Regions from separate parts of the Pseudarthrobacter sp. NKDBFgelt genome, predicted to be linked through region 1. Evidence: predicted binding sites of a transcription regulator. Region 1 holds the regulator's gene; the other holds the start of a gene.
What was found. Region 1 encodes HrcA, which represses chaperone genes, less so after heat shock. Its sites were predicted from a motif close to TTNGCACTCGNNNNNNNCGAGTGCNAA; they were not measured.
Positions count from the first base shown of each region.

Region 2: a site for HrcA is predicted at 2,921-2,947, ahead of ACKAE7_RS05005 (FmdB family zinc ribbon protein). Genes of this name have one in related genera too.

Region 1 is NZ_JBJURL010000008.1:74,312-79,855, reverse strand. It holds gene hemW (radical SAM family heme chaperone HemW) at 1-1,076, shown strand, start outside; gene ACKAE7_RS03820 (DUF4870 domain-containing protein) at 1,218-1,637, opposite strand; gene ACKAE7_RS03815 (DUF3097 domain-containing protein) at 1,792-2,637, opposite strand; gene hrcA (heat-inducible transcriptional repressor HrcA) at 2,813-3,826, shown strand; gene dnaJ (molecular chaperone DnaJ) at 3,908-5,035, shown strand; gene ACKAE7_RS03800 (16S rRNA (uracil(1498)-N(3))-methyltransferase) at 5,038-5,544, shown strand, end outside.
Region 2 is NZ_JBJURL010000011.1:60,439-65,982, reverse strand. It holds gene ACKAE7_RS05015 (AAA family ATPase) at 1-1,709, shown strand, start outside; gene ACKAE7_RS05010 (RcpC/CpaB family pilus assembly protein) at 1,715-2,479, opposite strand; gene ACKAE7_RS05005 (FmdB family zinc ribbon protein) at 2,583-2,852, opposite strand; gene ACKAE7_RS05000 (5-formyltetrahydrofolate cyclo-ligase) at 2,980-3,603, opposite strand; gene galU (UTP--glucose-1-phosphate uridylyltransferase GalU) at 3,725-4,630, shown strand; gene ACKAE7_RS04990 (GNAT family N-acetyltransferase) at 4,635-5,255, shown strand; gene ACKAE7_RS04985 (hypothetical protein) at 5,337-5,544, shown strand, end outside.

The DNA.
Region 1 (5,544 bases):
CCGCCACGGAGCTCGGCGGCGGCGCCTCCCAGGACGCCTATGCCGCCACCGCGGCCTCGGAAGTGTCCCTGGCGGCCAGCGTCCTCACGGAATCAGGCCTTCCCGCGCGGCCGCTCAGCACGGTGTTCTTCGGGGGCGGCACGCCAACCCTGCTCCCAGCGGAGGACCTGGCCCTGATCCTGGGGCGCGCCATCGACCAGTGGGGGATCGAGGCGGGTGCCGAGGTCACCACGGAGGCGAACCCGGACTCCGTCACCCCGGAGTCCCTTGCCATCCTGAAGGATGCGGGCTTCACCCGGATTTCGTTCGGCATGCAGTCCGCCGTACCCCACGTCCTCAAGGTCCTGGACCGGACCCACACGCCCAGCCGCGTGCCGCAGGTGGTGCAGTGGGCCCGGGACGCCGGACTGGCCGTCAGCCTCGACCTCATCTACGGCACGCCGGGGGAGTCCCTGGACGATTGGCGGTACTCCCTCGAGACAGCGCTGTCCTACCAGCCGGACCACATCAGCGCCTACGCGCTGATCATCGAGGACGGGACCAAGCTCGCCGCCCAGATCCGCCGTGGTGAAGTGCCGGGGATCGACGACGACGACCACGCCGACAAGTACGAGCTCGCCGATGAACTGATCAGCAAGGCAGGCCTGGGCTGGTACGAGGTCAGCAACTGGGCCCGCACGCCCGGACAGGCCTGCCGCCACAACCTCGCCTACTGGCGGGGCGACGACTGGTGGGGGATCGGACCGGGGGCGCACTCTCATGTGGGCGGTGTCCGCTGGTGGAACGTCAAACACCCCACTGCCTACGCCGGACGCCTGGCACAGGGAGTGTCACCGGCAGCAGGGAGGGAAACCCTGGATGTGGAAACCCGGAATATGGAGCGGGTGATGCTCGAGGTCCGCCTCCACTCGGGCCTCGAGATTGCCTCGCTCGGCGCCGCAGGACGGCACGAGGTCGCCGGGCTGATCGCGGAAGAACTGGTGGACCCTGCCGCCGCTTTTGCGGGCCGGCTGGTCCTCACGCTGAAGGGCAGGCTGCTGGCTGACGCAGTGGTCCGCAGGGTCCTGCCGGACTAGCAGGTGCGAGTGCTGGGAGCCTGTGGTGGGCCCACGCAGGCGAGGGCCCCGGCACGAGCTTGCGGGTGCTGGGCGCCGGCGGTGGGCCCACGCAGGCGAGGGCCCCGGCACGAGCTTGCGAGTGCTGGGAGCCTGCGGGGACTACTTAATCCAGCGAAGGTTGTACTGGTAGCGGTGCGGCTGTCCCTTGTTGACATGGATGCCGGCTGCCACGGAGAAGCAGGTCAGGGCAATCCAGATGAGGGTGGCAATCACGGCAAAGATGTTGCCGACCACCGGAACGAACACCAGGATGTTCGCCACCACAGCGGCGATGGTGGGCGGCAGGCTGAAGTTCAGCGCTTCCTTGGACTCCTGCGCGGTGAAAGGGCCCCGGTCCCGGAAGATCAGGTAGATCAGCAGGGCCGGAACGCAGCCCAGGATTCCGCCGAAGTGGGCCATGGTGGCCCACTGCCGGTCTTCGCTGGCTGTCAGGGGCAGCGCATTCGCCGGAACGCCATGGTATTCCGAACGGCCCTGGCCGCCCTGGGTGTCCCTGTGATCGCGTGCGTTTTCTGCCACAGTCTGTTCCTTCTAAAAGTGCAATGGTGCTGGCTAAGAATGCATATCGGTTGTGCCGGGCTGCGAATATCGCAGGTTCCGCAGTACCAAGAATACTGGCTGGAGGCGCGGAAGCTGCCCTGGGGCTCACAGGCACAGAGGCACGGGGTGCCTGTCAGGGCACTGTCAGGAAGTCAATGACTTCCTCCACCCTCCCCAGCAGGGAGGCTTCCAGGTCCGCGTAGGTGCGGACCGCACCCAGCAGCTTCTGCCACCCGAGCCCGATGTCTTCCTTGGTGGCATGGGGCCAGCCGAACGCGGCGAGGATGCCGGTTTTCCAGTCCTGCCCGCGCGGCACCACGGGCCATTTTTCGATGCCCAAGACGGCCGGGCGGATCGCCTGCCAGACGTCCACATAGGGGTGGCCTACGATCAGCACGTTCCCGGCCGCCCCCGGGGAGGCCATGACGGCGTCCGCAATGCGGGATTCCTTGGAGTCGGGCACCAGATGGTCCACCAAAACTCCCAGGCGCCGGCCCGGTCCGGGCCTGAACTCGGCCACCGCCGCGGCAAGGTCGTCGATGCCGTGGAGGGGTTCGACGACGATGCCTTCCACCCGCAGGTCGTCTCCCCAGACCTTTTCCACCAGTTCGGCGTCGTGCTTTCCCTCCACCCAGATCCGACTGGCCTTGGCGACCTGCGCACGCTGGCCGGCCACCCGGACCGAACCTGATGCTGTCCTCCCTGTGGCGGCGGGGGCTTGCCGCGGCACCGGGGGAAGGAGCTTAATGGCCTGGCCTTCGAGGAGGAAGCCGAAGCCCAGGCGGAAAGACCTTGATTTGCCCCGCCTGTCTTCAAGAGCCACCACATGCATGCCCCCGGATTTCTCCACGCGGGTCACGGCGCCCACCCAGCCGGACTGGACATCCTCCAGTACCATTCCCCGTTCAACAGGAACTTCAGGCAGTTGAGCCTTTGACGGAGCGGACATGTCCTGGGGGCCCCAGTTCTGGTACTGCATGGTTCACTCCGCCTAGCGCTCGATCACAGGTCCGGAATTTCGCCCGGAGCGGTACCAATGCTAGCAACGGGGAGAGGCATAATAGACTGTTAGCACTTGGGCATGTCGAGTGCTAAACGATGGGTAGCGCAGCGCGGGCGGCGCGGTCGCCCCAAACCCTGGATGGAGGTGGAGTGTGAGCGAGCCACGCAAACTTGAAGTACTCCGTGCCATCGTGGAGGACTACGTCCATTCCCGCGAACCTGTGGGGTCCAAAGCACTGGTGGAGCGCCATCATCTCGGTGTGTCCAGCGCTACCATCAGGAATGACATGGCGGCCCTGGAGGAAGAGGGCCTGATCACGGCTCCGCACACCAGCGCCGGGCGGATCCCCACGGACAAGGGATACCGCCTCTTCGTGGACCAGATCTCAGCCGTCAAGCCGCTCTCCCCGGCGGAACGCCGCGCCATCCAGTCCCTCCTGGAAGGATCGGATGACCTGGACGATGTCCTGGACCGAACCGTCCGGTTATTGTCCCAGCTGACCAACCAGGTTGCCGTGGTCCAGTACCCGCACTTAAGCAGGGCCCTGGTTCGGCATATTGAATTCGTCCTCCTCGCTCCGCGGAAGGTGCTGGTGGTGTTGATCGCCAACAGCGGCAAGGTGGAGCAGCGCGTTATCGACGTCGGCCAGGACCTGGGGGACGACGCCCTGGCAGGCCTCAGGGCCCGGTTCCTCGGATCGCTGGCCGGAACTCCGCTGAGCCAGCTCGCCCAGTCCCTGCCCGCCGTGGTGGCCACAGCCGCCCCGGGGCAAAGGCAGGCCGCCCAGGCCCTCGCTATTGGCTTGGAAGCCCTGGCGCAGAGCAGCCGCGAGGAACGCATGGTCATGGCGGGCACCGCCAACCTGGCGAGGTCCAACGTGGACTTCCCGCTCAGCATCGGCCCGGTGCTGGAAGCCCTTGAGGAGCAGGTGGTCATGCTCAGACTGCTGAGCGAAATGGCTCAGGACCACCGCGGGATGGCTGTCAGCATCGGCCGCGAGATTCCCTACGACGGACTTGCCGAGGCATCTGTTGTGGCCACCGGCTATGGCCCGGACAGTGCAGCAAAGATCGGCATCCTGGGACCAACACGGATGGACTACCCCACCACCATGGCCGCCGTCAGGGCTGTTGCCCGCTACCTTTCCCGGATTTTGGGCCCCTGAGGTCCAGCCCGGGCCACCGGATACCCACAGCATTTCCAGCAGTCCAACTGCAGGCAGTACAACAAGGAAGAGATACGAACTTTGAGCAGCCACTACGACGTCCTTGGAGTCTCACCGGAGGCCACGGGAGAAGAGATCAAGAAGGCCTACCGCAAGCTGGCACGCACCCTGCACCCGGACGTCAACCCGGGTGAGGACGCGTCGGACCGCTTCAAGGCCGTGACCCACGCCTACGAAGTCCTGTCGGATCCGCAGAAACGCCGGGTCTACGACACCACGGGCAATGAAAACGGGACGGACAACGGCTTCGGCGGCGGCGGATACGCCGGCCAGGGATTCGCCTTCCAGGACATTTTCGACACCTTCTTTGGTGCCGGAGGTTCCACCGGACCGGCCTCCCGCGTGCGGCGCGGGCAGGACGCCCTCATCAGCGTCCGGATCGAACTCCGCGACGCTGTGTTCGGTGTGAACAAGAAGCTCGACGTGGACACCGCCGTCACGTGCCCAACCTGCGAGGGTTCCTGCTGCCAGCCCGGCAGCCATCCTGAACGCTGCGACATCTGCGGCGGCAGCGGCCAGGTCCAGCGCGCCGTCCGTTCCATCCTGGGACAGGTCATGACCGCAGCGCCGTGCGGAACCTGCGAGGGCTTCGGCACGGTCATCAAGGATCCGTGCAACGAGTGCAGCGGCCAGGGGCGCATCCGGAGCCGCCGTTCGCTGACCATCAAGGTCCCCGCCGGCGTAGCCACCGGAACGCGGATCCAGCTTTCCGGCCAGGGCGAGGCAGGCCCGGCAGGCGGACCTTCCGGTGACCTGTATGTTGAGATCCGGGTGAACAACGACGCCACTTATGTGCGCGACAACGACGATCTCCACGCCACGTTGCACATCCCGATGACGGCGGCTGCCCTGGGCACCGAAGTGAGCCTGGAAACGTTCGACGGGCCACAGGAAATCGACGTCAAGCCCGGGACCCAGTCCGGTGAGATCATCACTCTTCGTGGACTAGGAGTGACCCACCTGCGCGGTTACGGCCGCGGCGACCTCAAGGTCCACCTCCAGGTGGAGACGCCCGCCAAGCTTGATGCTGCCCAGGAAGAGCTCCTGCGGCAGCTGGCCAAGATGCGCGGTGAGCAGATCACCGAGGGCAAGCTTGCAGCCAGCGGCGGCATGTTCGCCAAGCTCCGGGACAGGCTCGGTAACCTGTAGCAGTGAGCAACCCTGTCTTTTTCACTCCGCCCGGGTCCCTTGACCACATGACGGCGGGGCTGGCCTTTGTCCTCGAAGGGACCGAGGCGCGGCACGCCGTCACCGTCAAGCGCCTCGCCCCGGGTGAGCCCGTCGACATCGTTGACGGCGCCGGGACGCGGATGAGCGGACGGGTGCTTGCGGCGTCACCCGCAGGCCTCGAAGTGGAGTGCGCCTCCGTTGCTGTTGAGGAGCGGCCGGCCACGAGGCTGGTGCTGGTGCAGGCCCTGGCCAAGGGCGACAGGGATGAACTCGCCATTGAAACGGCCACTGAACTCGGGATCGACGCCGTTATACCCTGGCAGTCCGAACGGTCCATCGTGCGGTGGAAGGGCGACCGCGCCGCGAAGGCCCACGCGAAGTGGCAGTCGGTGGTGACGGCGGCAGCCAAGCAGGCGCGCCGCGCGTGGGTCCCCGAGGTGCGGCCCGCCGTCGACACTGCCGCGCTGGCCGCCCTCGTGGAGGCCGCG
Region 2 (5,544 bases), on a different contig from region 1:
AGCGCTTCGACGCCGTCGTCATCCTGGACGCAGAAGCGACGTCCCTCCAGGCTGTGCTGCCGTCCGTGGCCCGGGCCAAACAAGTCATCGCGTTCGGTGATGCGCGGATCGCCAGCCCCCGGACTTTCACGGTGGGAGTGGAAAGGCTCGCACCCGGAGAATCAGCGCACCACCGCGTGGACAGTGCTTTCAGCGCACTGTCGCAGGTGCTTCCTGTGTGGCGGCTAAACTTCGTGTACCGTGCGGTGGACGAGGACCTTGTGCTGCAGCTCAGCAAGAATTTTTACGACGGCGGCCTGCGGCGGCTGCCGGAAGGCCAGTCCGCCACCGGGCTGGACCGTTCCCTCCTGGTTGAATACCTTCCGGACGGAACCGGGTTGCCGAGCGCCGACCACGAAGGCGTCGAATCCGTGGTGGCGGAAGTCAACCGCGTTGTCCAGTTGGTCTTCGAGCACGCAAGACTCCGCCCGCGTACGTCCCTGGCCGTGGTCACGGCGAGCCTCCGCCATGCGGCCAGGATCGGGGAGTCCATCCGGCTGCAGCTGCCCAACTACCCTGGCCTGGCGGGGTTCTTTGGCGCCGGTCCCGAGTCCTTCCGGGTGGTTGACCTGGAACGGGCGCAGGGACTGGTGCGCGATCACGTCATCTTCTCGCCCGGTTTTGGCCGCACCCCGCACGGCCGCGCCCTGCACAATTTCGGGCCGCTTTCCGCCGAGGGCGGCCGGGAGAAGTTTGCCTTGGCCATGACACGGGCACGCCGGTCCATGCACGTCCTCACCTGTTTCCGGCCCGAGGACCTGGACCACACCAGGCTGAGCCACGGAGCCGTGGACCTGTACTCGCTGCTGGACCGCGAAATTGCGGGAAATACTGATCTTGGAACTCCTGCATCACGGGCTGCGGCCAGCGAGCAGGCGCTGGGGGCGGATCCCCTGGTTGCCGACCTCGGGGACCGCCTGCGTGCCCGCGGCGCACGGGTGTGGCACCAGTATGACGGCGCCATCGACGTGGTTGCCGCCGCTGATCCCCTCAGCACCATGGGTCAGGAGCACGCGGACCTGCCGTGGCCGGTTGCGATTGAATCGGACGGCACGGAGCAGTACCGGACCATGAGCGTGCGGGAGCGCAGCCGGCTGCGCCCGCAGCTGCTGGAGCGCCTGGGATGGCGCTACATGCCGCTGTGGACCATCGAGGTGTTCACCGATCCCTCCGCCTGCGCCGACAGGATTGCCGGGTACTTGGGACTCGAGAAAATGGCCCTTTCCGGCCGTGCCGCCGCGTCCGTCGCCTTCCTCGACGACGACGTGGACCAGGCGCTCAACGGGATCGACGCCGAAAGCCAGGGCGAGCGGGAACGGCTGGCCATGGCTGATGCCAGCCAGGGCGACTCCGTGCCAGCCCGCGAAGGCCTGCCAACTGCGCAGAGCGACGATCCCGCACCGGCCGGAGACCAGGACAGCAAGGAGGCGGGCACCATGCCCCAGGACCACGAAGAAGACAACGCTCCGGACGCCGGGCAGCCCGCCGAAGCTGAAGCCGGGCAGGACCAGGACGGTACACCCGGCACCGGGCCCAACAGTTCTGCGATGCCTGCGGGGCCGGCCGTGCCCAACAAGGCCTCCGAGGACGACCCCCGTGCGTGGGGTGACCGGGAAGACGACGACCACGACGCCTGGCTGAAGGAGCAGAAACCGCCGCACTGGGGCTGAGGTCCTCACGGCCCCACCAGCACGAAGAACAGCTTGCCCTGGGTGGAGGCGCCTGCGAGCCGGGCTGCCTGTTCCGCGGTTGCGGCCACAACTATCAGGCCGTCTGTCTCGGCGGTACCCAGCCACTGTCCAGTCTGGCCACCGTGGCCTGAGGTCCACAGCACGGGCACGCCGGAGGCCAGGATCTGGGGCGGGTCCTGCTGGTCGAAGCCGTTGGCCGAGGTGAGGACCACGTTCACCAGCTGCCCCGGGGAGACAAGCTGGATGGACGACGGATCTGCCATCCGAAGGGGGACGGCAGCAGATCCCGGGGGAGTGCCGGCCAGGAGGCCTGGACCGACAAGCTGGGCATCCGTGAGCAGCTGCCCCTTGCGCAGGGGCGCCGCGAGCTGCTTGCCTGCCGCCTCACCAGGTTCCTTGAGGAATCCGCTGGCCATCATGCCGGGCGGAACCTGTGCAGCGGCGAGGTCTGCCTCCGATAGTGCGGCGCCGGCGGGGATATCCCTCGCGGCGGCCAGCGCCGTCACCGTGTAGACGGGGGCGGGGGTGAGCTGGTGCACCGTGATGGCGGCCGCGGCGCAGAGCAGCAGCGCCACAGCGAGGCGCCTGTTGCGGTTCAGCCAGCCCGCGAATCGCGCGGGAGGACGCCTGCCTGTAACGCGGCCGGAGCCGCGGACCCTGCCGGGGCGGCGCCGCACTCGTGGTTTCCGGAAGTGTCCGGGATGTGGCGCGCTTGAGGTGTTCGGGCTGGACTGGCGGTATGCAGGCATGTGCCTACGCTAGGGGCGGCGCAAAGAGATCTGGCAGTGCCCTTAGCGGTATGTGGACAACCTTGCCCAACCGCCCGGCGGGCTTTGAGTCGAGGACCGTGCGTCAGCTGGCAGCGGCGGGGGCCGAAGCGGCCGGCGCGGATGCCGGCGCTGCAGCAGGAGCGGCGGGAGCAGCCGAAACCGTGCTGCCCTTGGCGTCCCGGGAGTCCGTGCGGTAGAAGCCGGAACCCTTGAAGACGACGCCCACGCTGTTGAACTTCTTGCGCAGGGCACCCTGGCACTCGGGGCAGGACGTCAGAGAGCTGTCCGAGAACGACTGGACGATGTCAAAGGCATGGCCGCAATCCTTGCAGGCGTACGCATACGTTGGCACTGGTGCTCCTCCTCTTGGGCAAACGAGAGGTCCCGGACTGCCGCTTGGTGATCCAACTGGATGTCCCATTAGCAGTCACAGGGCCTGAGTGCCAATTCTAGCATTCCCCTGCGCCCGGACTTTGCGGTCAAGCGGCGTTCGCCAGGTCCCTGAATCCGGAAGGAAGCACGACGCCAGGCACGGGACGGTCAAATTCCTCCACCGGAATCGCGCCAGCGGGCAGTAATTCCCCGTCATAAAGAACTGCGGCAAGGGGAATGTGCTTCCCGGCAGACGCAAGATGGCCCAGGAACTTGTCATAGTAGCCGCCGCCCTGGCCGATCCTGCTGCCTGCGAGGTCGACGGCCGTGGCAGGGATGAACAGCGCAGCGGCTTCCCCGGCAACCTCAATCTCATGCCGGGTCCCGACCGGTTCCAGGATGGGGGCGAACCTGCTGCGCGCGAGTTCAATGCCCGGGGTCCAGAAAACCCATCCGAGCTCACGCCCTGGTTCACAGACGGGGAGCAGAACCCTGTGGCCGTCGTCGTGAAGCGCTGCGATCAGTGGCAGCGTGGGCGGTTCCGCGCCGACGCCCAGGTAGACGCACACCGTGGCCTCCTCTGCCGGCATCACCGAAGCCGCCCACGCCGCGCCGCGCTTGGCCAGAGCGGTTCCGGCCTCCTCGCGTTCCAGGGATGTCATCGCAGCCCTTCGGCGGCGGTGGGCAGCACGGATCAGGTCCTTGGCTGCTTTGGTTTCCTCAAGCGTCACGTGTTTCCTCCATAACTGCCGCGCGCGGCCGGTTACCAGTGTTGTCCATCTGTCCGGCGCCATCATGTATCACTGGCTCCGTTGTTTACTGAATGCTTGACGCTGACGTTAGATTAGTCCGGTGACTACCAGTAACCCGAGAGTTCGCAAAGCCGTCATTCCTGCCGCCGGACTCGGTACCAGGTTCCTGCCGGCAACCAAGGCGATGCCCAAGGAAATGCTTCCCGTCGTGGACAAGCCTGCCATCCAGTACGTGGTTGAGGAAGCCGTGAACGTCGGCCTCCACGACCTCCTTATGATCACCGGGCGCAACAAACGGGCACTGGAAGACCACTTCGACCGGGTACCGTCCCTCGAGTCCACCCTTGAGGGCAAGGGGGACACCGAGAAACTCGCATCAGTCCAGGCCGCCAGCAAGCTGGGCGATATCCACTACGTCCGGCAGGGAGACCCGCACGGTCTGGGCCACGCCGTGCTGCGCGCGAAGCAGCACGTTGGTGATGAAGCCTTTGCCGTGCTGCTGGGCGATGACCTCATCGATGCCCGGGACGAACTGCTGGGCACCATGATCGACGTGCAGGCGAAAACGGGAGGGTCCGTCATCGCGCTCATCGAAGTGGAACCGTCCGAGATCAGCGCCTACGGCTGCGCTGACGTCCAGCCGATCGACGGCGAATCTTACGTTCGCGTCAACCGCCTGGTGGAGAAGCCAAGCACGGAAGAGGCGCCCTCCAACCTTGCGCTGATCGGCCGCTACGTCCTCCACCCTGCCGTCTTTGAGGTCCTGGAACGCACCGCCCCCGGGCGCGGAGACGAAATCCAGCTGACGGACGCCCTCCAGGAGCTGGCGACCGGCGAAGGCGAGGGGTACGGAGTGTACGGCGTTGTGTTCCGCGGGCGCCGCTACGACACCGGGGACAAGCTCAGCTATCTCAAGGCCTGCGTCCAGCTCGCCATTGACAGCGAGGACCTGGGGCCGGGCTTGCGGGAGTGGCTGCCGGGGTTCACCGCCGGCCTGTCCAAGTAGCGCCGTGCGCGCTGGTCCCATTTGGCCCGTAACCCTGGAGTGCGGGGATCTGGTCCTGCGGCCCATCCGGTACCGGGACAAGAAGGAGTGGACCGAGGTCAGGTCCCGCAACAGTGAGTGGCTTGCTCCGTGGGAAGCTTCCAACCCGGATCCTGCCGGAGGCCTCCCGGACTACCGGCAAATGGTCCGGTCATTGAAGTCGCAGGCAGCGCAGGCTACTGCATTGCCCTTCGTTATCACCGAGCGGATTGCCACCGCCGGGAGCCCCGCCATTATTGGCCAGTTGACCGTTTCATCGATCGTGTGGGGATCAGCGATGATGGCGACCCTCGGCTACTGGGTGGACCGGGGCCGTGCGGGCCATGGCATTGCACCCACTGCCGTGGCCATGGTTACGGACCACTGCTTCCGGACACTTGGCCTGCACCGGATGGAAATTAACATCCGGCCGGAGAACGGACCAAGCCTCCGCGTGGTGGAAAAGCTGGGCTTCCGGGACGAGGGATACCGGCCCCGCTACCTGCACATCAACGGGGAGTGGGCTGACCACCGGTCGTTCGCGTTGACCGCGGAAGAGGTCCCGGACGGGCTGCTCCGGCCCTGGCTCGCCTTGCGGCCGTCATAAATCCATTGATTTGCCGGCTGCGCCACGACACACCGCAGCTAATGCTGCCGCAGCGGACAGGATACTCATACGGTTTTGAGTGTGGACTTCCCCCTTAGCAGCTCAGTGATCCTTGTGGTTGCCGTCGTGCTCTGGATTGTGTGGGTTGCGCCCTACGTCCTCCGGTACCGCAGGCACCAGTTCCAGCCAGCCGGCGATTTCCTGGCGGAGCCCGCAGCAGATGAAACACCGGAACCGCCAGCCGCTTTGGTATTGAACGTCGCCGCCCAGCAGGAGAAAGCCATGGACA